DNA from 3 places in the Kocuria sp. NBRC 114282 genome. Region 3 is predicted to be linked to each of the others. Evidence: predicted binding sites of a transcription regulator. Region 3 holds the regulator's gene; each other region holds the start of a gene.
What was found. The regulator HrcA, encoded in region 3, represses chaperone genes, less so after heat shock. The targets are predictions, from matches to a motif close to TTNGCACTCGNNNNNNNCGAGTGCNAA.

Region 1 (7,815 bases), on a different contig from region 3:
ACCGCTGCGGTCGCCAGCCACAGCTTCCAGTCGAGCAGGGCTGCGGCGAGCCCGGATCGTCGGGTGCTCGCCTCGGCGCCGGTGCGGGCTTCGGTCATCGGGGTCCCCTCAGCATGGTCGGGCGGTGCGGAGGCATGCGCCTCGTCCCGGGAGGCCGGGCACGAGGCGCATGCCTCAGCGGCGGCACCTGCATCGGGCCTCGACGCCGGTGCCGCCGCTGACAGATCAGCAGGTCAGCTGCTCTTGGACTCGAAGGCGTCGGCCAGGCCGTTGAAGATCTCGGTGTAGGTCTGGATGCCCTCGTTGGTGTAGGTGTCCGCCGGAGCGTAGTAGATGTTGCCCTCCTTCACGGCGGTCACGTCCTGCAGCGCCTCGGACTGCTCGATGACCTCGGCGGCGGGGGTGGCGCCCTCCTCCGAGCTCACGCCGGCGTCGCGGTCCAGGACCACGATCCAGTCCGGGTCGGAGTCGGCGATGGCCTCGACGGAGATGTCGTCGCCCTGGTGGTCGTCCGAGGCGCCTTCGACCTCGAGGGCCGGGGTGAAGCCGAACTCGTCGAACAGCGGCCCGAAGGTGCGTCCCACGCCCGGGGCGATGTAGCCGATCTCGCCGCCGGAGACGTTGACGGCCATGACGGTGTCGCCCTCCTGATAGGAGTCGGACACGCGCTGGGCGGCATCGTCCAGGCCGCCGTTGAGCGAGTCGGCCTCCGAGGTCTTGTCGAAGATCTCGCCGATGGCCGAGGTCTGGCGCTTGAGCTCCTCGAAGAAGTCCTCGCCCTCGCGGGGCTCGAACTCCACGATCGCGGCATCCGGGACGAGCTCGGCGATCTGATCGTGGTAGTCGCCGAAGCGCTGGCCGTTGACCACCAGGCTGGGCTCCACGCCGGCGATGGCCTCGAGGTCCGGCTCGCGGTGATTGCCGATGTCGACGACGTCATCGCCCTGCCAGCACTCGACCGCCTCCGGCAGCAGGGGCTTGGGCGCCGCGGCCAGCTCGACGTCCCACTCGCACAGGGTCTCGAACGTGCGGTTGTCGGTGGCGACCACGTTCTGCGGCGGCAGCGCGACGGTCTCGGTGCCGAAGTTGTCCTCGACCTCGATGCTGTCGGTCTCCCCGGAGCTGCTCTGGCTGTCCGAGTCGCCGGAGCCGCCGCAGGCGGTGAGTCCGAGGGCCAGGGCCAGGGGCAGGGCGGCCAGTGCGGCGCCGGAGCGGCGGCTGGGTGCAGGCATGGGAGCATCCTCTTGTCTGTCGACGACGTGGTGGCGGAGCAAGGTGAGCCTCACCTTGAGTAGGTCAGGGTTACCTTACTGGCGACCTTAAAGGATTCTCCCAGCTGTTGCCAGGGCTTTCCTCGGAGCCTGCGGGCCGGCTGGGAGTCGTTCCGGGGCGTTCGTTCCTCCGCAGTGTGCAGTTGGCACTCGCCTTGACCGACTGCCAGCGCCGTCTCTAAGGTGGCTTTAGCACTCGCCCTCGGGGGGTGCTAAGGGATTCGGGCCGATCGGCACCGCGACGACGGTTGGCAGATCCTCTGGCGCACCAGCACCGGGGTCCTCGCAGCAGCGGGGAGCAGCACCTCGGCGGGGCGCCGTGACAGCTTCAGCAACACTTCGAATCCATGAGAGAAGGAGACATCGTGTCGATCTCCATCAAGCCGCTTGAAGACCGCATCGTCGTCCAGGTCGTCGAGGCCGAGCAGACCACCGCCTCCGGCCTGGTCATCCCGGACACCGCCAAGGAGAAGCCCCAGGAGGGCAAGGTCATGGCCGTGGGCCCGGGCCGCGTCGACGACTCCGGCAACCGCATCCCGGTCGACGTCAAGGAGGGCGATCTCGTGATCTTCTCCAAGTACGGCGGCACCGAGGTCAAGTACAACGGCGAGGAGTTCCTCGTCCTGCCGGCGCGCGACGTGCTGGCCGTCGTCGAGAAGTGAGCCTGACGACCCCCTGATCACCTCAGGCGGTCCGAGCAGAGGGCGCCCGCCGCGTGCCCCGCGGTTGCGCGGGTCCGCATGGCCGGCGCCCTCTCTCGTCGATCAAGACCCCAGCCATCCCGACGGGCCCGCGCCCGTCGATCCCGAAGGAGAATCCGGCCCATGGCCAAGCAGCTGCTCTTCCGCGAGGACGCACGCAATCAGTTGAAGGAGGGTGTCGACCGCCTGGCCGACACCGTCAAGGTCACCCTCGGCCCGCGCGGCCGCAACGTGGTCCTGGACAAGAAGTGGGGCGCCCCCGTCATCACCAATGACGGCGTGACGATCGCCCGAGAGGTCGAGCTGGACGACCCCTACCAGAACCTGGGTGCCCAGCTCGCCAAGGAGGTCGCGACCAAGACCAACGACGTCGCCGGCGACGGCACCACGACCGCCACCGTCCTGGCGCAGGCGCTCGTGGAGGAGGGCCTGCGCAACGTGGCCGCCGGCGCCGCCCCGGGCCAGATCAAGAAGGGCATCGAGGTCGCCGTCCAGGCGGTCGCCGATCGCCTGCTCGAGGACGCCCGCGAGGTCTCCGGCGACGAGGTCGCCAAGGTCGCTGCGATCTCCTCGCAGTCCGAGGAGATCGGCGAGCTGATCTCCCGGGCCTTCGAGGTCGTGGGCAAGGACGGCGTGATCACCATCGAGGACGGCTCCTCCACGGAGATCGAGCTCGAGGTCACCGAGGGCATGCAGTTCGACAAGGGATACCTGTCGCCGTCGTTCGTCAAGGACGCCGAGCGCCAGGAGGCCGTCATGTCCGACGGCCTGGTCCTGCTCTACCAGGGCAAGATCTCCTCGGCGCAGGAGCTCATGCCGGTGCTCGAGAAGGTCGTGCAGACCAAGAAGCCGCTGACGATCATCGCCGAGGACGTCGAGGGCGAAGCCCTGTCCACGCTGGTCGTCAACAAGCTGCGCGGCACCCTGGACGTCGTGGCCCTGAAGGCCCCGGGCTTCGGCGACCGCCGCAAGGCGATCATGGAGGACCTGGCGGTTCTCACCGGCGGCACCGTGGTGACCTCCGAGCTGGGCATCGCCCTGGACCAGGTCTCCCTGGAGCAGCTGGGCTCCGCCCGCACGGTCACCGTGACCAAGAACGAGACCACGATCATCGACGGCGGCGGCACCGCCGAGGCGATCTCCGAGCGTGTGGACTACATCCGCGGCCAGGTCGAGCGCACCGATTCCGAGTGGGACCGCGAGAAGCTGCAGGAGCGCCTGGCGCGCCTGGCCGGCGGCGTGTCCGTCATCAAGGTCGGCGCGGCCACCGAGGTCGAGGCCAAGGAGCGCAAGCACCGCATCGAGGACGCCGTCTCCTCGACCCGCGCGGCCCTCGAGCAGGGCATCGTGGGCGGCGGCGGCTCGGCGCTGGTCCACGCCTCCGCGGCGATCGACGACGTCAAGGCCCAGCTCGACGGCGACGCTGCCGTGGCCGCGGACATCGTGCGCCGCGCCCTGCGCCAGCCGCTGCGCTGGATCGCGCAGAACGCCGGCCAGGACGGCTGGGTCGTGGTCTCGCGCGTGGAGCAGATGGAGCTCGGGCACGGCTACGACGCCAAGGCCGATCAGTACACCGATCTGCTGGCGGCGGGCATCATCGATCCCGTCAAGGTGACCCGCTCTGCGCTGCAGAACGCGGCCTCGATCGCGGCCCTGGTGCTGACCACCGAGACCTTGGTCACAGACAAGCCCGCAGAGGACGATCAGGACGGCCACGGCCACCAGCACTGATCCGGAAGCTGCGGCGCTGACAGCGGCCGCAGCAGGCCGAGGACAGGCCCGGCTCCCGTCGCACTCGCGGCGGGAGCCGGGCCTTCTGCGCACCTCGGACGATGCCGCGGGCGGGCAGCCTGCGCTGGTAGGTTGACGCCCGTATTTCCCCCGGAGGCTGCGCAGGCATGCAGGCTTCCGCATGACCCGCTGCCGTGGCCGCAGCACGGAGGAGAAGCATGTCCGAGCAGCAGGAGACAGGCGGCACCGCGGACGACGCCCGCCGCCGGGAATCCGTGGCCAGGTACTCCGGCTTCCGCCCGGAGATCCAGGGGCTGCGCGCCGTCGCCGTGATCATGGTCGTGCTCTACCACGTCTTCCTCGGGCGGGTCTCGGGCGGCGTGGACATCTTCCTGCTGATCTCGGCGTTCTTCATGACGCTGTCGTTCGTGCGCAAGCTCGAGGGCGGGCGCCCGCTGCGGATCGGACGCTACTGGCTGCACACCTTCAAGCGGCTGCTGCCGCTGGCGGTGCTCACGGTGCTGGGCACCCTGGTGCTGGTCGCTCTGTTCTTCCCGGCCTACCGTGTCGAGGAGGCCCTGCGTCAGGCAGCGGCGGCCCTGACCTACACCGAGAACTGGGTCCTGGCTCTCACCTCGGTGGACTACTACGCCGCCGACCGCTCCACGGCCAGCCCGTTCCAGCACTTCTGGTCCCTGTCCGTCCAGGGCCAGGTCTTCCTGCTGTGGCCGCTGCTGTTCGGACTGACCTGGCTGCTGACCCGCGGCCGGTCCCGCCTGCGGCCCGTGCCTGTGCTCGCGGTGCTGTTCAGCGCCATCTTCGCCGCCTCGCTCGTGTTCTCGATCGTCACGACCGCCACCCAGCAGGAGTTCGCCTACTTCGACACCCGAACCCGGCTGTGGGAGTTCGCCCTGGGCTCGTTGCTGGCCTTGGCGCTGCCCTTCATCCGACTCCCGCGGTGGCTGCGCGTGGTGCTGGGGTGGGTGGGGTTCGTCTCGATGGTGCTGGTGGGCCTGCTGGTCGATGTGCAGGGGGCCTTCCCCGGCTGGATCGCCCTGTGGCCCCTGCTCTCGGCGGCCGCCATCATGGTCGCCGGGCAGACGGACTCGCGCTTCGGCCTGGACCGGATCTTCGCCGCCAAGCCGCTGGTGCGCCTGGGGGACTCCTCCTACGCGCTCTACCTCGTGCACTGGCCGCTGCTGATCACCTACCTGGTCATCCGCGACCGCCCGGAGGCGGGGCCGCGCTCCGGGGTGGTGCTGATCGTGCTCTCGCTCGCTCTGGCGATCCTGGCGACCAAGCTCATCGAGACGCCGCTGAAGAGCTGGAAGTGGCCCGAGGCCACCAAGCTGCGCCTGGCCGGAGCGGTCGTCGTGTGTCTGGCGGTCGGTCTGGGGCCGGTCTTTGCCTGGCAGCAGAGCCTGCGCGCGGACGTCGCCGAGGCCCCGGACGGCCCCACGGCCTCGAACCCGGGTGCGCTCGTGCTGCGAGACGACGTGCAGACCGCGCCGGATCCCGACGCCCCGACGATTCCGCTGGCCGCCCAGCTCGACGACCAGGCGCCGGACCGGGGCGCGGCATGCCCGAGCGAATGGGACATCCCCGTCGGATCGCAGCAGTGGTGCCGCGAATCGGTGCCCGCGGAGGACCCGTCGCAGACCGTGCTGCTGATCGGCAACTCGCACTCCGAGCACTGGCTGGACGCCCTGCGGCCGGTGGCCGAGGCGAACGGCTGGCGGGTGGTCAGCTACATCAGGCCCGGCTGCTATTGGACGAGCCACGAGGACCAGCGCGATGACGAGTGCGGCCCCTGGCTCGACGGCTCCATGCCCCTGGTGCATCAGATCGACCCGGATCTGATCATCACCCAGTCGACCTTCACCAACGCCGGGGGCGAGTACTACAAGCCGGACTTCGACCAGCGCGTGCGCGAGGTCACGGGCGAGGGCTACCGCGTCCTGGGAGTGCGCGACATCCCGCGGTTCGATCAGGCTCCGCCGGAATGCGTCATGGAGGAGGGGTCCGCGCAGGCTCCGCAGTGCCAGAAGACCCATCCCATGCTCGGACAGCCCGATCCCATGCAACCGCTGGCCGAGGAGCTGCCGCTGTACGCCGAGATGGACATGACCGATCAGATCTGCCCGGAGGGGACCTGCCCGCCCGTCATCGGGAACATGTACGTGCAGTGGGACAGCGGGCACCTGTCCATTCCCTACTCGCGCTCGCTGGCCTGGACCTTCGGCGACCGCCTGGCCGCAGCCCTGGCCGGGGACGGCGTGGTCGTGGAGCACCAGCCCGCTCTGCCGCAGCTGCAGTGAGGGCCGCCTCGGCAGGCGGAGGGGCCGAGGGCCCGTGAAGGGTCCTAGACTGTCCTCTCGAAACCGCACCGCGCCCGGGAGCCGCCGGGGCGTCGGCCGTGCCGTCGATGGAAAGGTCCTCCCCGTGTCAGAAGCCCCCGTCCCGACCGCCCTGTCCGAGGATCCGTTCGGCTTCGTCGGACTCACCTACGACGACGTCCTCCTGCTGCCGGGCAGCACGGATGTCATCCCGTCGGAGGCCTCCACGCGCACGCGCCTGTCGCGGCGCATCGAGCTCGAGACGCCCATCATCTCGGCCGCCATGGACACGGTGACCACCGCCAAGATGGCGATCCAGATGGCCCGCCTGGGCGGCATGGGCGTCATGCACCGCAACCTGTCGATCGCGGATCAGGCCGAGAACGTGGACCTGGTCAAGCGCAGCGAGTCCGGGATGATCACCGATCCCGTGACGGTCAGCCCGGAGGCCACCCTGCGCGAGCTCGACCGCCTCTGCGGCTACTACAAGGTCTCGGGCCTGCCCGTGGTCGAGGACGGCACCCGCCTGGTCGGCATCATCACCAACCGCGATACCCGCTACCTGCCGGAGTCGGACTTCGACACCCGCACCGTGCGAGAGGTCATGACCCCCATGCCTCTGGTCACCGGGCGCGTGGGCATGCCCAAGGAGGAGGCCTTCAAGCTGCTGGCCTCCAACAAGCTCGAGAAGCTGCCCCTCGTGGACGATCAGGGTGCGCTGAGCGGGCTGATCACCATCAAGGACTTCACCAAGGCGGAGCAGTACCCGCGCGCCACCAAGGACGACGAGGGCCGCCTGCGGGTCGGTGCGGCCGTCGGCTTCTTCGGCGACGGGTGGGAGCGGGCCATGACGCTCGTCGAGGCCGGCGTGGACGCCCTGTTCATCGACACCGCCAACGGGCACTCCCAGGGCGTGCTGGACATGATCGCCCGGCTCAAGGCCGAGCCGTCGGCCGCCCACGTGGACGTGATCGGCGGCCAGGCCGCCACCCGGCAGGGCGCCCAGTCGCTGATCGACGCCGGGGCCGACGGCATCAAGGTCGGCGTGGGGCCGGGCTCGATCTGCACCACGCGCGTCATTGCCGGCGTGGGCGTCCCGCAGATCACCGCGATCAACGAATCCGCCAAGGCCGCGATCCCGGCCGGCGTGCCGCTGATCGCCGACGGCGGCCTCCAGCACTCCGGCGAGATCGGCAAGGCGCTCGTGGCCGGGGCGGACTCGGTCATGGTCGGCTCGCTGCTGGCCGGCACCGATGAGTCCCCGGGCGATCTGATCTTCATCAACGGCAAGCAGTTCAAGGCCTATCGCGGCATGGGCTCGCTGGGGGCCATGCAGACCCGGGCCGGGAACACGTCGTTCTCCAAGGACCGCTACTTCCAGGCGGACGTGGGCTCGAACGAGAAGCTGATCCCGGAGGGCATCGAGGGCCAGGTGCCCTACCGCGGCCCGCTGTCCTCGGTGATCCACCAGCTCGAGGGCGGTCTGCGCCAGACCATGTTCTACACCGGCGCCCGCTCGATCGAGGAGATCAAGCACAAGGGCCGCTTCGTGCGGATCACCTCCGCCGGGCTCAAGGAGTCGCACCCGCACGACATCTCGATGACCGTCGAGGCCCCCAACTACAAGCGCTGATCGGACCCGATCCGGCGCTGGAGACAAGGACGCTGACGTGAACCTGAACTACGACATCGAGATCGGCCGCAGCAAGCGGGCCCGCCGGACCTACTCCTTGGACGAGGTCGCCCTGGTGCCCTCGCGGCGCACGCGCGACCCCC
Region 2 (7,815 bases), on a different contig from region 3:
GCTGGGACGTGAAGACGATGATCGCCAGCCCGTTGACGAAGCCCACCATGACCTGCCGCGGCACGAAGCGCATGAGCTTGGGCAGTCCGACCAGCGCCAGGAGCACCTGCAGGATCCCGGCGAGGATCACGCATGCGATCAGGTGCTCGACCCCGTGGGAGGCCACCAGGGGCGCGACGACCAGGGCGACGGCACCGGTGGCCGCCGAGATCATGGCGGGTCGGCCGCCGACGATCGAGATGGTCACCGCCATGGTGAAGGAGGCGAAGAGCCCCGCCCGCGGATCGACCCCGGCGATCACGGAGAAGGCGATCGCCTCCGGGATCAGCGCCAGGCCCACGACGAGTCCCGCCAGCAGCTCGGTGCGCAGGGCTCGCGGCGAGCGCAGGCTCCACAGCACGGACTGGCGCTGCAGCGGCGAGGGCGAGGCCTGGGCGGACGGTGAGCTCATGCGGACGGGGCTCCTGAGACGGGGAAGGGCAGGGACCCCGCCGCCGGCAGGTGCGCCGCGGGGCTGTTCAGGACTCGAGCGTCACCTGGAGGTGGCGCAGCAGCCATTGTCCCAGTTCGCTGCGGGAGTCCTCGCGCGTCCACAGCGCGGTGTGCACCGCCGAGCCCGTGGAGCCCAGGACATGGATCGTGGTCTGCACAGCGCGCCCGCTCAGGGCCAGCAGGTCCACCAGATGCAGGTCGGCGGAGTCATCGCCCCGGGAGACGCTCGCGGGATCGCCGGGGCGCCCGTCCGAGTCGATGAGCACCGCCTCCGGGTGGAGGGTCGCGGACGGCAGGCCCTCGCGGATGCGTCCGCGCTCCAGGCCGAAGACCTCCTGCGCGGGGCTCGGAGCGGCGGCCAGGTCCTCCGACTGGTCCTCCAGGCTCGAGAGCAGATCGGGATCCGGGTCCCCCACCTGCTCCTCTGCCTCCGCACGGGGATCGGCTGCGCCGCTGCCTGCGGGACCGGCCTGGTCCCCCGCTGCGGCGCCCGTGGCGGCCGCGGGCTCGGCAGAAGCCGCAGGGCCTGCCGGCGCCGCAGCAGCTGAGGCCGCGGCCGCGTCCGAGCCCAGCGCCAGCCCCGGCCCCTCCTCCGGCGCGCGGCCGGCCTGAAAGGCCTTGGCGGCGGCGTTGGCTCGGGCGTCGGCGGCCTCGTTCAGCTCGTGGCCCGCGTGGCCCTTGACCCATTCGAAGGTCACGTCCCGGCCCTGCATGGCGGCGTCCAGCGCCTTCATGAGCTCGACGTTGAGCACCGGCTTGCCGTCGCTCTTCTTCCAGCCCTTCTTCTTCCAGCCCTTCATCCACTTGGTGATCGAGTTGATCACGTACTGGCTGTCGCACAGCACCCGCAGGGGCTCGCCGAGCTCCTGCGTGGACTCGAGCAGGTCCAGCACGGCCTGGAGCTCGCCCATGTTGTTCGTGCCATGCGGCCAGCCCCCGCTGCGCCAGTTGGAGTCGTCGATGTACCAGGCCCAGCCGGCCGGGCCGGGATTGCCCAGGGCGGAGCCGTCGGCGGCAGCGATGATCGTCATGCCGCACACTGTGGCACGTCCCACCGACAGCACAGCCCCGTCCGGCGCCGCGGCTCGGGCTGCCCCGACAGGCTCCCGTCGGCAGGCCGGTCGCACCGGGCCCTGGGACGCCTGCGGCACCGGCCGGCAGCGCAGACGCTCGTCGGGTCCACCCCCGGACATGACGACGGGCCCCGCCTCCCGAGGTGGGAGACGGGGCCCGTCGAACTCGCTGGGCTGCGCTCAGCGATGACGCCGAGGCGTCATCACATCATGCCGCCCATGCCGCCCATGGGGTCCTCGCCGCCGCCGGCACCGGCCGGCTCCGGCTTGTCCGCCACGACGGCCTCGGTGGTGAGGAACAGACCGGCGATCGAGCCGGCGTTCTGCAGGGCGGAGCGGGTGACCTTGACCGGGTCGTTGATGCCCGCGGCCAAGAGGTCCTCGTACTCGCCGGTGGCCGCGTTGAGGCCCCAGCCCTTCTCGAGGCCGCGCACCTTGGCCGCCACGACGCCCGGCTCGAGCCCGGCGTTGAAGGCGATCTGCTTGAGCGGAGCGTCGATGGCGACCTTCACGATGTTCGCGCCGGTGGCCTCGTCGCCGCTGAGCTGCAGCTGGCCGAAGGCGGTCTCGCCGGCCTGGATCAGGGCGACGCCGCCGCCGGCGACGATGCCCTCCTCCACAGCGGCCTTGGCGTTGCGCACAGCGTCCTCGATGCGGTGCTTGCGCTCCTTGAGCTCGACCTCGGTGGCCGCGCCGGCCTTCAGCACGGCGACGCCGCCGGCCAGCTTGGCCAGGCGCTCCTGCAGCTTCTCGCGGTCGTAGTCCGAGTCCGAGTTCTCGATCTCGGCGCGGATCTGGGCCACGCGGCCCTCGATCTCCTCGGCGGAGCCGGCGCCGTCGACGATGGTGGTCTCGTCCTTGGTCACGACGACCTTGCGGGCGGTGCCCAGCAGGTCCAGGGTGGCGGTCTCGAGCGAGAGGCCGACCTCCTCGGTGATGACCTGGCCGCCGGTCAGGATGGCGATGTCCGCCAGCTGGGCCTTGCGGCGGTCGCCGAAGCCCGGAGCCTTGACGGCCACGGACTTCACGGAGCCGCGCATCTTGTTCAGCACCAGCATGGCCAGCGCCTCGCCCTCGACGTCCTCGGCGATGATCATCAGCGGCTTGCCCGACTGGATGACCTTCTCCAGGACCGGGACGAGATCCTTCACGGCCGAGATCTTCGAGTTGACGATGAGGATGTAGGGATCCTCGAGGACGGCCTCCTGGCGGTCGGCGTCCGTGACGAAGTAGCCGGAGAGGTAGCCCTTGTCGAAGCGCATGCCCTCGGTCAGCTCGAGGTCCAGCCCGAAGGTGTTGGACTCCTCGACCGTGATCACGCCCTCCTTGCCGACCTTCTCCATGGCCTGGGCGATGAGGCGGCCGATCTCCGGATCCGCGGCCGAGATGGACGCGGTGGCCGCGATCTGCTCCTCGGTCTCGATCTCCTTGGCGGAGCTGAGCAGCTCGGCGGTGACGGCCTCGACGGCCTTCTCGATGCCGCGCTTGAGCGAGAGCGGGTCAGCACCGGCGGCCACGTTGCGCAGACCCTCGCGCACGAGCGCCTGGGCGAGCACGGTGGCGGTGGTGGTGCCGTCGCCGGCGACGTCATCGGTCTTCTTGGCGACCTCCTTGACGAGCTCGGCGCCGATCTTCTCGTAGGGGTCCTCGAGCTCGATCTCCTTGGCGATGGACACGCCGTCGTTGGTGATCGTGGGAGCGCCCCAGGACTTCTCCAGGACGACGTTGCGGCCGCGCGGGCCGAGCGTGACCTTGACGGCGTCAGCCAGGGTGTTGAGGCCGCGCTCGAGACCGCGGCGGGCCTCCTCGTCGAATGCGATGAGCTTTGCCATGTGTTCGTCCCTCCTGGACGTTCAGTCTGACTCCCACCGACCCGCTGCCCGCGACGGACGGGGCGCCGGCTCCTGCGGGATCTGCCCGCCGAGCCTGCCCCTCAGAGAGGCGGTGGCTTCCACTGCGTGGTCGAGCGGCTGCGCCGACCGCAGCGGGGCCGGCTGGCAGTCTGCTCGACTGAGTGCCAAGTCCATTATTGGCACTCGGCCCCTGCGAGTGCAAACCCCTGAGCGCGTTCGGCTCAGGGTTCACCGTGGGCGGACGCCCCGTGCCACGGCACCTGCTCCCACTCCTCGCGCAGAATGCCGTAGATCATCCGGTCGTAGTGCTCCCCCGCCACCTTCCGAGCCCTGCGGATCCGCGCCTCCTCGGTGAAGCCGAGCTTCCGGGCCACCCGGCACATGCCGCGATTGCCGCTCCAGGTCTCCAGGTCGACGCGGTCGGCGCCGCTGGTCCGGAACAGCAGGTCGACCCACAGGCGCAGGGCCTCCGAGCCGTACCCGCCGGACCAGTACTCCGGCGGGTAGATCGCCACGCCGATCGAGTGCAGCGGCAGCAGATGCGTGCCCGTACCCGGATCCTCCGTGGGGGCCTCCGCGTGATACCAGGAGACCTGCCCCAGGAACCGGTCGGTGCCCTGCTCGGCGATCACCGCGGTGTCGCGCACTGCGGGCCAGTCGCCCTGGCGCACCCGCTCCGTCAGCTTACCGAGCCAGCGCTGGGCCGATTCTGCGGTGAAGTTGGGGTAGAAGGGCCCGTCCGTGCGCTGCCACTCGTGCTCGCCGCCGCCGGGCGGGGGCATGATCCACCGCTCGTAGACGGGGAGGTCATCGGCGCGCCAGTCGCGCAGGCGCACGCGCCGGCCCTCGACGGCCAGCGGCTCGACAGCGCGCGAGTTCCCCGCCGCGCTCATCGGAGGGCCTCCGCCGGATCGGCCGCCAGCGCCTGGGCGCCGGCGCCTTCCTGCGGGAGCTCGGCGGCGCCCTGCGCGGAGGACTGCTCCTGGCCTGCGCCCACCAGCTCCTCGCCGAGGTCGTCTCCGATCACTGCCACCAGCGGATAGGCGATGGCGTCGTCGGCCTGGACCTGCTCGATCCCCAGGGCATCGGCCACGAGCCGGGCCTGCTCCTCGGTGTCCCCGGTGACGCCGTCGCTCGCGTAGTAGACCACGCTCTCGTCCACGGGCATGCCCCAGTTGCCGGTGGCGATGACCTCCCAGTCCAGCGCCGTGAGGTCCTCACTGGCAGCGCCGGCCACGCCGTCGAGGTCGGTGGCGTTGAAGATGCCCACCTGCTCGGCGTCCTCGGGAGCGGCGGAGGCGCTCGCCCCGTCCTCCGCCCCGGCCGACCCGCTCGGATCCTCGGCGACCTGGTCCTCGGAGCCCTGGACGGCGCTCGAGCCGCGGTCCTGGTTCACGGTCGAGAAGACGTAGGCGCAGGCGCCCAGCAGCAGGCCGAGGGAGCCCACGATGACCATGGCCTTCAGGCTCCCGGGTGTCTTGGGGGCTGCGGCCTCCCGGGGCCGGTGCGCGCCCTGCCGAGGGCCGCCCTCCGGGACGTCGTCGAAGACGTCGCGGGGATGCAGGTCGGGATCGGACCACGGGGGCTGTTCGCTCATGCGCCCCATCCTTCCATCCGGGAGCCCGTTCATGCGCCGCGACGAGCCGCCGGGACCGCGCTCACGAGTCCCTCAGCTCGCGCAGCCGCCGCACCAGGACGGGCTCGGCCGCCCAGGCGGCCTCCGTGTCCAGCAGCGCGTTGAGCCGCTGGTAGTACTCCGTCACGGGCATCCCGAGCTGCGCGCCGATGGCCCGCTCCTTGGCCCCCTGGTACTTGAAGCGCCGCTTCTCCAGGTCGAGGATCGCCCGCTGCTGCTCGTCCAGCTCCCCCGCCTGCGCGCCCATCAGCGCTGCTCCTGGCGCGGGCGCACCGAGACCGAGGTGAGCTGCACATCCGGGGAGGCATCTACGACCGCACGCACGGCCCGGCCCACCGACTCGGGGAGGATGTACTCCTCCGGGCGGTGCTGCTTCCCGATCGAGTCGTGGATCCCCCGCAGCATCTCGGTGTCCGTGGGGCCGGGGTGCACCGAGGCCACCCGCACGAGGTCCGGTTCGAGCTCCTGGCGCAGCGAGTCCGCCAGCGCCCTCAGCGCGAACTTGGAGGCCGCGTAGACCGCGTTGCCGCCGCTGGCGGTGAAGCCGGCGCCGGAGTTCACGAGCACCACGGTTCCCTGCGCGCGGCGCAGCGCGGGCAGGGCCAGCCGGGTCAGCTCGGCGGGGACCATGACGTTGAGCTCCAGCTGCGCCTGCCAGTCCTGGGGGCGGGAGTCCTCGACCGAGAGCCGGTGGCCCAGGGCGGCGCAGTGGACCAGGACATCAAGCCGCTCGAGCCCGTCCACGAGCTCGGGCAGGGCCTGGAAGTCCGTGAGCTCGGCGCGCACGGGCTCGGCCCCCTCCGGCAGCTGCGCCAGGGCGTGCTCATCGCGGCCCACGGCCAGGACCCGGTGATCGACCGCCAGGGACTCGACGACCGCCCGGCCGATGCCGCCGGTGGCACCGGTGACGAGGGCGAGGGGACGCTGATCGGTGGGCATGCTCGACTCGCTCATGCCGCCACTGTAGAACGCGGCCACGACAGCGCAGCGGGGCGCCCCCCGGCGTCGTGGGCGGCGGTCCCTAGAGTGGTCCGCATGACCAGCACCGATTCCGCAGACCGCCCCGAGCTCGCCGAGATCATGGCCGAGGACTGGGCCGAGGCCCTGCGCCCCGTGGAGGACGCGATCCACGGGATGGGCGACTTCCTGCGCCAGGAGCATGCGCAGGGCCAGCGCACCTTCCCGCCGGGCCCGGAGATCCTGCGGGCCTTCCAGGAGCCGATGGCCGAGGTCCGCGTGCTGATCCTGGGCCAGGACCCGTACCCCACCCCGGGCCACGCCATGGGGCTGTCGTTCTCGGTGCGCCCGGACGTCCGCCCCCTGCCGCGGTCCCTGCAGAACATCTACCGCGAGCTGCACGACGACCTGGGGATCGCCCCGGCCGAGAACGGGGACCTCAGCGCATGGAGCCGCCAGGGCGTCATGCTGCTCAACAGGTGCCTCACGGTGCGCGACGGAGTGCCTGCCTCCCACCACGGCAAGGGGTGGGAGGCCGTCACCGAATGCGCGGTCCGGGCCCTGGCGGCCCGCGGCGGCCCGCTCGTGGGCCTGCTGTGGGGGCGCCCCGCACGCCAGTGCGCCCCCTGGCTCGCCCCGGCCCCGACCGTGGAGTCCACGCACCCCTCTCCCCTGTCCGCCTCCCGCGGCTTCTTCGGTTCGCGGCCGTTCTCCCAGGTCAACCGTCTGCTCGAGGAGCAGGGGGCGGCTCCGATCGACTGGTCGGTAAGGTGAGCCTCATGACTGACGACCCCGCCCAGCACCAGCCCGCTCCCGCAAAGCCGCCGAAGGCGCAGATCGACCTGACCGTCGTGCAGCGCCTGGAGCTCTCCCCGTCGATGGTGCGCATCGTGGCCTCGATCGGCGATCCGAGCTCCTTCCGGGACATCGAGCCGCCGGAGAAGTACTGCAAGCTCGTGTTCTTCGATCCCGAGCTGGGCCTGGGAGATCATCCCGACTACTGGAGCCTGCGCGAGACGCTTCCGCGCGAGCACCTTCCCGTGACCCGGCACATGACGCTGCGCCACGTGGACCTCGAGGCCGGGCAGCTGTGGATCGACGTCGCGCTGCACGGCGACTCCGGCTGGGCCGGGCCGTGGGCGGCCGGAGCGCAGCCCGGCGACACGATCGTCGCTGTGGGTCCCGGCGGCAAGTGGATCCCCGACCCACAGGCCTCCTGGAGCCTCATGCTCGGCGACGAGGCCGCGATCCCCGCGGTGCTCGCCAACGTCGAGGCCATGCCGGAGGACGCCCGCGGAGAGATCCTGCTCGAGGTCCAGGACGCCGATCACCACCTGGACATCCAGGTGCCCTCGGGCTGGAGCCTGCGCTGGATCCACCGCGCCGAGGCCCCCGCCGGCTTCCCCGCCCTGGTCGAGGCCGCGCGCACGGCGCAGTGGCCCGGCACGACGGACGGCATCCAGGTCTTCGCCCACGGCGAGCGCGAGGCCATGAAGGCCCTCCGACCCGTCCTGTTCGAGGAGCACGGCCTGGAACGGGCGCAGGTCTCGCTGTCGGGCTACTGGGCCCGCGGCCGCGACGAGGACGCCTTCCAGGCCGAGAAGAAGACCCCGGTCGGCAAGGTCTGATCCCCTTCCCCTCGCACAGCACGACGGCCGCGCACCTGCTCATGCGAGGGTGCGCGGCCGTCGTCGTCTGCGCAGGCGGGGTCGGTCAGTCAGCGGCGGCGGTTGCGACGCATGCCGATCCGGGCGTCCTCCGAGAGCACGAACGGGCGCATCAGCAGCTGGCCCAGGACCAGCCC
Region 3 (7,815 bases):
CTCTGACCTGCACGAGAGCTCCATCCTGGAGTTCACGTCGAACGTGAAGTCCGTGCGACTAATCCAAACCTGAAGTAGAACTCGAAGGATGAAGATGCCCTCTCTGCCCGATGGCGAGACCCCTCCGGAGGACGGGCTGCTCCCGGAGACCGCCTCTCACGGAAGCGACGAGCGGACCCTGAGCCTGTACGTGCACGTGCCGTTCTGCTCCGTGCGCTGCGGCTACTGCGACTTCAACACGTACACCGCCCTGGAGCTGGGCCCCGACGTCTCGCAGGCGGCCTACCACCTCGAGGCCGTGCGCGAGATCGAGTTCGCCCGCGAGGCGCTCGAGCGCTCCGGGGCGGCGCGCCGCGAACTGCACACCGTCTTCTTCGGCGGGGGCACGCCCACCCGGCTGGCGTCCTCGGCGCTCGTGGAGATCCTGGACAGCGCCCGCGGGAGCTTCGGTCTGCTGGAGGGCGCGGAGGTCACCACCGAGGCCAACCCCGACTCGGTGACCCGGGAGGACCTGCAGACGCTGGCCGACGGAGGATTCACCCGCGTGTCCTTCGGCGTCCAGTCCGCGGTGCCGCACGTCCTGCGCACCCTGGAGCGCACCCACGATCCCGCGAACGTACCGAGGGTCGTGCAGTGGGCCAAGGAGGCCGGGCTGTCCGTGAGCACGGATCTGATCTACGGCACGCCGGGGGAGTCGCCCGAGGACTGGAGGGAGTCGCTGCGCCAGGCCATCTCCCTGGAGCCGGACCACCTCTCCGCCTACTCCCTGATCGTGGAGGACGGCACGCGCATGGCGGCGCAGATGCGCCGCGGCGACGTGGACCCGGTGGACCCGGACGACCAGGCGGAGAAGTACGGGATCGCCGAGCAGATGCTCTCCGAGGCAGGCTTCGAGTGGTACGAGATCTCCAACTGGTCCCGGGTCGCGGGCGGGCGCAGCGCGCTGGAGAACCGATCGGCGCACAACCTCGCCTACTGGCACAACCAGGACTGGTGGGGCGTCGGCCCCGGCGCCCACAGCCACGTGGGCGGCGTGCGCTGGTGGAACCGCAAGCACCCCATGCCGTACGCGCAGACGGTGCGCAGGGGCCTCTCTCCCGCCGTGGGCCGCGAGCAGCTCGACGACAACACCCGGTACATGGAGCGCGTGATGCTCGAATCCCGCATCGCAGACGGCATGCCGCTGACGGCGCTGCGTCCGGAGGGGCGCGAGCAGATCGCGGGGCTGGTGGCCGAGGAGCTGATCGACGGCCGCAGCGCGCTGCAGGGCCGGCTCGTGCTCACGCTGCGCGGCCGCCTGCTCGGGGACGCCGTGGTGCGGCGGCTGCTCGTCGACTGAGCCGCAGGGCTCTCGGACCCGTCAGAACGGCCGGTCCACGGCCGGGCAGACCTGCGGCTGACATGCAGAAGGCCCCGCCGAAGCGGGGCCCTCTGCGCGTGCCGTGGGGCGTCCGGGTCAGTTCTGCGCGCCGGCACCCGGCTCGGGGGCATCAGCGGTGCGGCCGCTGGGGGTGACGACCTGGCCCTGGGCTGTGACCGGACCGGAGGTCTCGCGCTCCCGGCGGCGCTCCTGGCGTCGGCTGGCCAGGGCGTCGTAGAGGTACCAGTTGAGGCGGTAGCGGTACGGACGCCCGGAGTTGGCGGAGACGGCTGCGGCGACCGAGGAGATGGCGAGGATCAGCCAGGCTGCGGCGGCCAGGATGGCGAAGATCCAGCCGACCCACGGGATGAAGGCCAGCAGCGCGCCGGCGATCACCACGAGGGTGGGCAGCAGCGTGAAGTTGGCGGCCTCCAGGGACTCCTGCTCGGTGAAGCGGGCGCGGCCCCTGGCCCAGCGGTGGATGATCATGCTGGGCACGCAGCCGACCACTCCGAGCATGTGCGTCAGCGTGGCCAGCTGCTGATCGTCCGAGACGGAGACCGGACCGGGCTGTGCGCTGAGCCCCTCGTACTCGTTCGGCGCGAGGGCCGCCTGGTCGTCGGAGCCGAGGTCGTCCGGCTCGGCACCGGAGTCGCTGAGACGCTGGGGGCTGCTGCTGGAGACGGCCACTGTCCACCTTCGAGGTCGTGTGACCGGCAGGGCCGGTCGTGCGGGCGCCGCAGGCCCCCTGGGGGTCGGGGAGGCGCTCGGGTCCTGCACAGTCTAGCCGCTGACGGCCTCCGAGGGCTTCGTGCGAGGCCCCGTGTGACGGGTTGCTCAGGCGCTGCCGGGGACCGTGACGAAGTCGATGAGCTCCTCGACGCGCCCGAGCAGCGCCGGCTCCAGATCGGCGTAGGTGTCCACGCGGGAGAGGATCGAGCTCCAGGCCCGTCCGATGTCCTCGGGGGTCTCGTGCGGCCAGCCCAGTCCGCGGCAGATCCCGGTCTTCCAATCGATCCCGCGCGGCACCTCGGGCCAGGCGCGGATGCCCATGGCGCTGGGCTTCACGGCCTGCCAGATGTCGATGTACGGGTGGCCCAGCACCGCCACGTTGCCGGGGGCGGACGGCACCCGCATGGCCTGCTCGGCGATCCGGGACTCCTTGGAGCCTGCGACCAGGTGATCGACCAGGATGCCCAGGCGCCGCGACGGCCCGGGGGCGAACTCCGCGACGGCCGCGGCCAGATCGTCCACGCCGTGCAGCGGCTCGACCACGATGCCCTCGACCGCCAGGTCGTGGCCCCAGACCTTCGCGACCAGCTCGGCGTCGTGCTTGCCCTCGACCCAGATGCGGGAGGCCTGGGCCGTGCGGGCGCGGAAGCCCTCCACCTCGACCGACCCGGAGCGGGTGCGCGCGGGAGCCTTGGGGGCGCTGCGGCGCTGAGGCTCGGCCGCGATCACGGGCTCGCCCTCGAAGAGGAAGCCGGGTCCCAGGGGGAAGCTGCGGATCCTGCCCCGACGGTCCTCGAGGCTGAGCACGCGCATGCCGCCGATCGTCTCCAGACGCACTACGGCCCCGACCCAGCCGGTCTCGAACTCCTCGAGGACCATGCCGCGGGCCACCGGCAGCTGACGCGGCTCGGGCGGGCGGTTCGAGGCGGACAGGTCGCTGAGGGAGCGCGGTCCCCAGGACGAAGGGGGCATGGAGGCCTCCAGATCGACGGACGTGGTGGTGCGGTGCGCCGGAGGGGGCGCCTCCGGGCGGATCAGCGGCGAGCGTACCAATGCCCCGGTGCGAGCGCGGAGGCGTGAGCCCGCCTACACTGGCTTAGCAGTGTGTGCCCCCGAGTGCCAGAATGGTCCTCCGAGCGAGCACGCACAGCGCAGGAAGGAGCGGAACATGGATCACCCCCGGCGACTGCAGGTCCTGCAGGCCATCGTGGAGGACTATGTCCACTCCCGGGAGCCGGTGGGCTCCCAGGCCCTCGTCGAGCGCCACGCCCTCGGCGTGTCCTCGGCGACCGTGCGCAACGACATGGGCGTGCTGGAGGAGGAGGGCCTGATCATGGCCCCCCACACCTCCTCGGGTCGGATCCCCACGGCCAAGGGGTATCGCGAGTTCGTCGACCGGATCGCGGCGGTCCAGCCGCTGACCCCGGCCCGGCGCCGCGCGATCCAGACCCTGCTCGAGGGCGCCGACGGCATCGACGACGTCATGGAGCGCACGGTGCGCCTGCTCTCGCAGCTCACCCACCAGGTGGCGGTCGTGCAGTACCCGTCGGTGAGCTCGGCCGCGCTGCGGCACCTGGAGCTGGTGCGCATGGACGAGCACCAGGTCCTGCTGGTCGTGATCCCCACCGACGGCCGGGTCTCCCAGCGGATGCTGCGCATGCCCGAGCCGGTGGCCGAGTCCGTTGTCCTGGATGCCCGGGCGAGGCTGCTGGGCGCGGTCGTCGGGCATCCGCTGGCCGGAGCCGGTGCGGCCGTGATGGCCGCGGCCCAGCAGGCGCCCCCGGCCGAGCAGCCCCTGCTGGAGGCGGCAGCCGCGGCCGTGGCCGCCGTGCTGGACAGCGCGTCCGGGCAGCGCATGCTGCTGGCAGGCACCGCGAACCTGGCCCAGTCCACCGACGACTTCCGCCGCAGCATCGGCCCCGTGCTGGAGGCGCTCGAAGAGCAGGTCACCCTCCTGCAGCTGCTCTCGGAGATGGAGCAGGACGAGCGCGGGGTGGCCGTGCGCATCGGCGCGGAGGACTCGTCGGACCCGCTGGTCGAGACCGCTGTCGTCGCCACCGGATACGGTCCGCAGCGCAGGGCCAAGCTCGGCGTGCTGGGTCCCACCCGCATGGACTACCCGCAGACCATGGCGGCGGTGCGCGCCGTGGCCAGCTACCTCTCGCGCTCGCTGCCCAGCTGAGCCGCACCGAACAGACTCGCGCTCTCCTCGAGCCCGGCCATGCGCCCGGCGAGGGGCGCGCAGACCACGAATCCCAGAGATGACGAGGACGGAACGACCTGTGAGCGATCACTACGAGACCCTGGGCGTGTCCCGGGACGCCTCCGCCGAGGAGATCAAGCGCGCCTACCGCAAGAAGGCCCGTCAGCTGCACCCGGACGTCAACCCGTCGCCGGATGCCGCCGATGAGTTCAAGCGCGTCTCCCACGCCAACGACGTCCTCTCCGACCCGGAGAAGCGGCGCATCTACGACGCCACCGGCAATGAGAACGGCGAGTCCGGCTTCGGCGGAGGCGGCTTCGGCGGCGGCGGGTTCGGGGGCTTCGGCGACATCTTCGACGCCTTCTTCCAGGGCGGCGGAGCCCAGGGCCCCAAGTCCCGCACGCGCCAGGGCCAGGACGCCCTGATCACCGTGGACGTCTCCCTGCAGGAGGCCGTCTTCGGCACCCAGAAGCGGATCACGGTGGACACCGCGGTCGTGTGCCCCGAGTGCCAGGGCACCTGCTGCCAGCCGGGCACCCACCCCGAGCAGTGCACCGACTGCGGCGGCCAGGGCCAGGTCCGCCAGCCCATCCGCTCGCCCCTGGGCACCGTGATGACCGTGGCCGAGTGCCCCACCTGCCGCGGCTACGGCGATGTCATCAAGTCCCCGTGCCAGGAGTGCTACGGCCACGGGCGCGTGCGCGACAAGCGCCCGCTGAACGTCAAGATCCCCGCCGGCGTGCGCAGCGGAGTGCGCATCCGCCTGTCGGGGCAGGGCGAGGCCGGCGTGGCCGGCGGCCCAAGCGGCGACCTGTACGTGGAGACCAAGGTCACCCAGGACCCCACGTTCACCCGCGACGGCGACGACCTGCACGTCACCGTGCGGATCCCCATGACCTCGGCCGCGCTGGGCACCACCCTCAAGCTCGACACCTTCGACGGCCCCCAGGAGATCTCGATCCCCGCAGGCACCCAGTCGGGTCAGACCCGCCGGGTCGAGGGCCTGGGCTCCACCCGCCTGCGCAGCCAGAGCGGGGAGCGCGCCGATCTGGTGGTGCACCTGGAGGTCGAGACCCCCGAGGACCTCACCGGCGAGCAGCGCGAGCTGCTCACCCGGCTGGCCTCCCTGCGCGGCGAGGAGCAGCACACCGGAACCGCCGTGAGCCGCACGCAGGAGCGCGGGGGCGGCGGCGGGTTCTTCTCGCGGCTGCGCGACCGCTTCGCGGATCAGTGAGGCGCCGGACATGACCACGCTGCCCGTCTTCCTCGCCGAGACCGAGATGCTCGGCGCCGGCGCGGGGGAGCAGATCGTGCTCAGCGGCCCTGAGGCCCGCCACGCCGCCACCGTGCGGCGCCTGAGCACCGGCGAGCGGCTCGAGCTCGTCGACGGCCGCGGGCTGCGGGTCACCGGCAGCGTCGTGAGCGCCGCCGGAGACCGGATCGAGCTGCGCGTCGAGAACTCCGTGCAGGAGCCGGCGCGCAGCCCCGAGCTGGTCCTCGTGCAGGCCCTGGCCAAGGGCGACCGTGATCTGCAGGCCGTCGAGTCCTGCACCGAGCTCGGCGTCGAGGCCGTCATCCCGTGGCAGGCCGAGCGCTCGATCGCCAAGCTGCGCCCCGAGCGCGAGGCCAAGCAGCTGGCCAAGTGGGAGTCCGCCCTGACTTCGGCGGCCAAGCAGTCCCGACGGGCTCGCTGGCCGCAGCTGCGCGAGCCGGTCACGAGCTCCTCGCTGGCCCGGCTCATCGAGGAGGCGCCGGGCACGCGCTGGCTGGTCCTGCACGAGAGCGCGCAGCAGCGTCTCACCGAGCTGCTTCCGGAGCTCGCGTCCCACGAGGACCTGGAGGGGATCGGGCTGATCGTGGGCCCGGAGGGCGGCGTCTCGGCAACCGAGCTCGAGCGCTTCGTGCAGGCCGGGGCTCAGCCGATGCTGCTGGGCCCGGAGGTCCTGCGCTCCTCCACGGCAGGGGCCGCTGCCGTGGCCGTGCTGTCCTGCGCTCTCGGGCGCTGGTGAGCATCCACGGCGGCGCAGCCGCCCGCCGGCGCGTCGCACCGGCGCGATAGCATGGGCCCTCGAACCGCACCTCGGCCTGCACCAGCTGCAGCCTCCCGTGCGGAGCAGACCACGCGCAGCGCAACGGAAGGCGGCAGCGGCCACACGGCCCTCACCATGGATCACAGCACCCTCTCGGACACCGAAGCGGACCCGCAGCGTCCCGTCGGGGCACCCGCGCAGGACACGTCCCCGGAGCAGGAGCGCGTGCGGCGCACCGTCGTCTTCCACGACCGCGAGACCATGGTGCGCAGCATCGGCCAGGCCGATTCCGCGCTGACCCAGATCGAGCTGGCCCGTCCGGGCACCCATCTGCGCGCCCACGACCTCACCGTCTCGGTCGACGGCCGCGCGGAGGACGTCGCCGTCGTCGTCGCGCTGCTCGAGGAGATCCGAGCCCTGGCCTCCCAGGGGACGCTCGTCACCCCGCAGGTGATCGCGCAGCTGATGGGCATCCTGGGCAGGGATGCGGCGGCACGGCCCTCGAGCGCTCTGAACCAGGACATCCTCAGCTCGCGCGGGCGCACCATCCGCCCCAAGACGATCAACCAGAAGCTCTACGTGGACGCCATCGACGACCACACCGTGACCTTCGGCATCGGCCCGGCCGGCACGGGCAAGACGTACCTGGCCATGGCCAAGGCGGTGCAGGCACTGCAGCGCAAGGAGGTCTCGCGGCTGATCCTCACGCGTCCCGCGGTCGAGGCCGGCGAGCGGCTGGGCTTCCTGCCCGGCTCCCTCAACGAGAAGATCGACCCCTACCTGCGGCCGCTCTTCGATGCCCTGCACGAGATGCTCGACCCGGACGCGATTCCCAAGCTCATGGAGGCCGGGACCATCGAGGTGGCCCCGCTGGCCTACATGCGCGGGCGCACGCTCAACGACTCCTTCATCATCCTCGACGAGGCCCAGAACACCACGCCCGAGCAGATGAAGATGTTCCTCACGCGCCTGGGCTTCGGCTCCAAGATCGTGGTCACCGGCGACATCACCCAGGTGGACCTGCCCGGCGGCACATCCTCGGGCCTGCGCCAGGTCGAGCACATCCTCCACGGCGTCGAGGACATCGCCTTCCCGGAGCTGACCAGCGACGATGTCGTGCGCCACGAGCTGGTGGGGCGGATCGTCGATGCCTACGAGGTCTTCGGCGTGACCAACCGCCGGCGCCAGGAGCGCCGCGAGCGCAAGGACGCCCGTCGTGAGGCCGCAGCCCAGCGCGGGACGTCGCAGGACGCACAGGAGCGGCAGGGGGAGGACGCATGAGCGTCGAGTTCGACATCCGCCCGCTGCCGGAGGACGCCACGGCCGCCGATCGCGCCAGCTGGGAGGCGTACGTCCCGGCGCGGCAGCGGGAGCTGATCGAGCACTGCTTCCGCGAGCTGCACCTGTCGAAGTCCGTCGAGCTGTCGATCGCCGTGGTCGACGAGGACGAGATGTCCGAGCTGCACGTGCAGTGGATGGATCTTCCCGGG

Region 1: the regulator HrcA is predicted to act here: its motif matches at 1,415-1,441, upstream of groES (co-chaperone GroES).
Region 2: the regulator HrcA is predicted to act here: its motif matches at 3,560-3,586, upstream of groL (chaperonin GroEL).

Annotation. Positions count from the first base shown of each region.
Region 1 covers NZ_BSQO01000001.1:595,786-603,600, forward strand. The annotation lists gene QSJ40_RS02775 (ABC transporter permease) at 1-98, opposite strand, end outside; gene QSJ40_RS02780 (siderophore ABC transporter substrate-binding protein) at 234-1,232, opposite strand; gene groES (co-chaperone GroES) at 1,637-1,933, shown strand; gene groL (chaperonin GroEL) at 2,096-3,703, shown strand; gene QSJ40_RS02795 (acyltransferase family protein) at 3,922-6,021, shown strand; gene guaB (IMP dehydrogenase) at 6,146-7,672, shown strand; gene QSJ40_RS02805 (GuaB3 family IMP dehydrogenase-related protein) at 7,716-7,815, shown strand, end outside.
Region 2 covers NZ_BSQO01000002.1:34,752-42,566, reverse strand. The annotation lists gene QSJ40_RS03860 (SulP family inorganic anion transporter) at 1-451, opposite strand, end outside; gene QSJ40_RS03855 (ribonuclease HI) at 519-1,523, opposite strand; gene groL (chaperonin GroEL) at 1,769-3,397, opposite strand; gene QSJ40_RS03845 (GNAT family N-acetyltransferase) at 3,640-4,311, opposite strand; gene QSJ40_RS03840 (LytR C-terminal domain-containing protein) at 4,308-5,015, opposite strand; gene QSJ40_RS03835 (DUF3263 domain-containing protein) at 5,077-5,301, opposite strand; gene QSJ40_RS03830 (SDR family oxidoreductase) at 5,301-6,008, opposite strand; gene QSJ40_RS03825 (uracil-DNA glycosylase) at 6,090-6,785, shown strand; gene QSJ40_RS03820 (siderophore-interacting protein) at 6,791-7,639, shown strand; gene QSJ40_RS03815 (threonine/serine exporter family protein) at 7,729-7,815, opposite strand, start outside.
Region 3 covers NZ_BSQO01000003.1:146,335-154,149, forward strand. The annotation lists gene QSJ40_RS06845 (protein phosphatase 2C domain-containing protein) at 1-6, shown strand, start outside; gene hemW (radical SAM family heme chaperone HemW) at 95-1,339, shown strand; gene QSJ40_RS06855 (DUF4870 domain-containing protein) at 1,457-2,050, opposite strand; gene QSJ40_RS06860 (DUF3097 domain-containing protein) at 2,198-3,064, opposite strand; gene hrcA (heat-inducible transcriptional repressor HrcA) at 3,261-4,274, shown strand; gene dnaJ (molecular chaperone DnaJ) at 4,375-5,529, shown strand; gene QSJ40_RS06875 (16S rRNA (uracil(1498)-N(3))-methyltransferase) at 5,540-6,304, shown strand; gene QSJ40_RS06880 (PhoH family protein) at 6,461-7,606, shown strand; gene ybeY (rRNA maturation RNase YbeY) at 7,603-7,815, shown strand, end outside.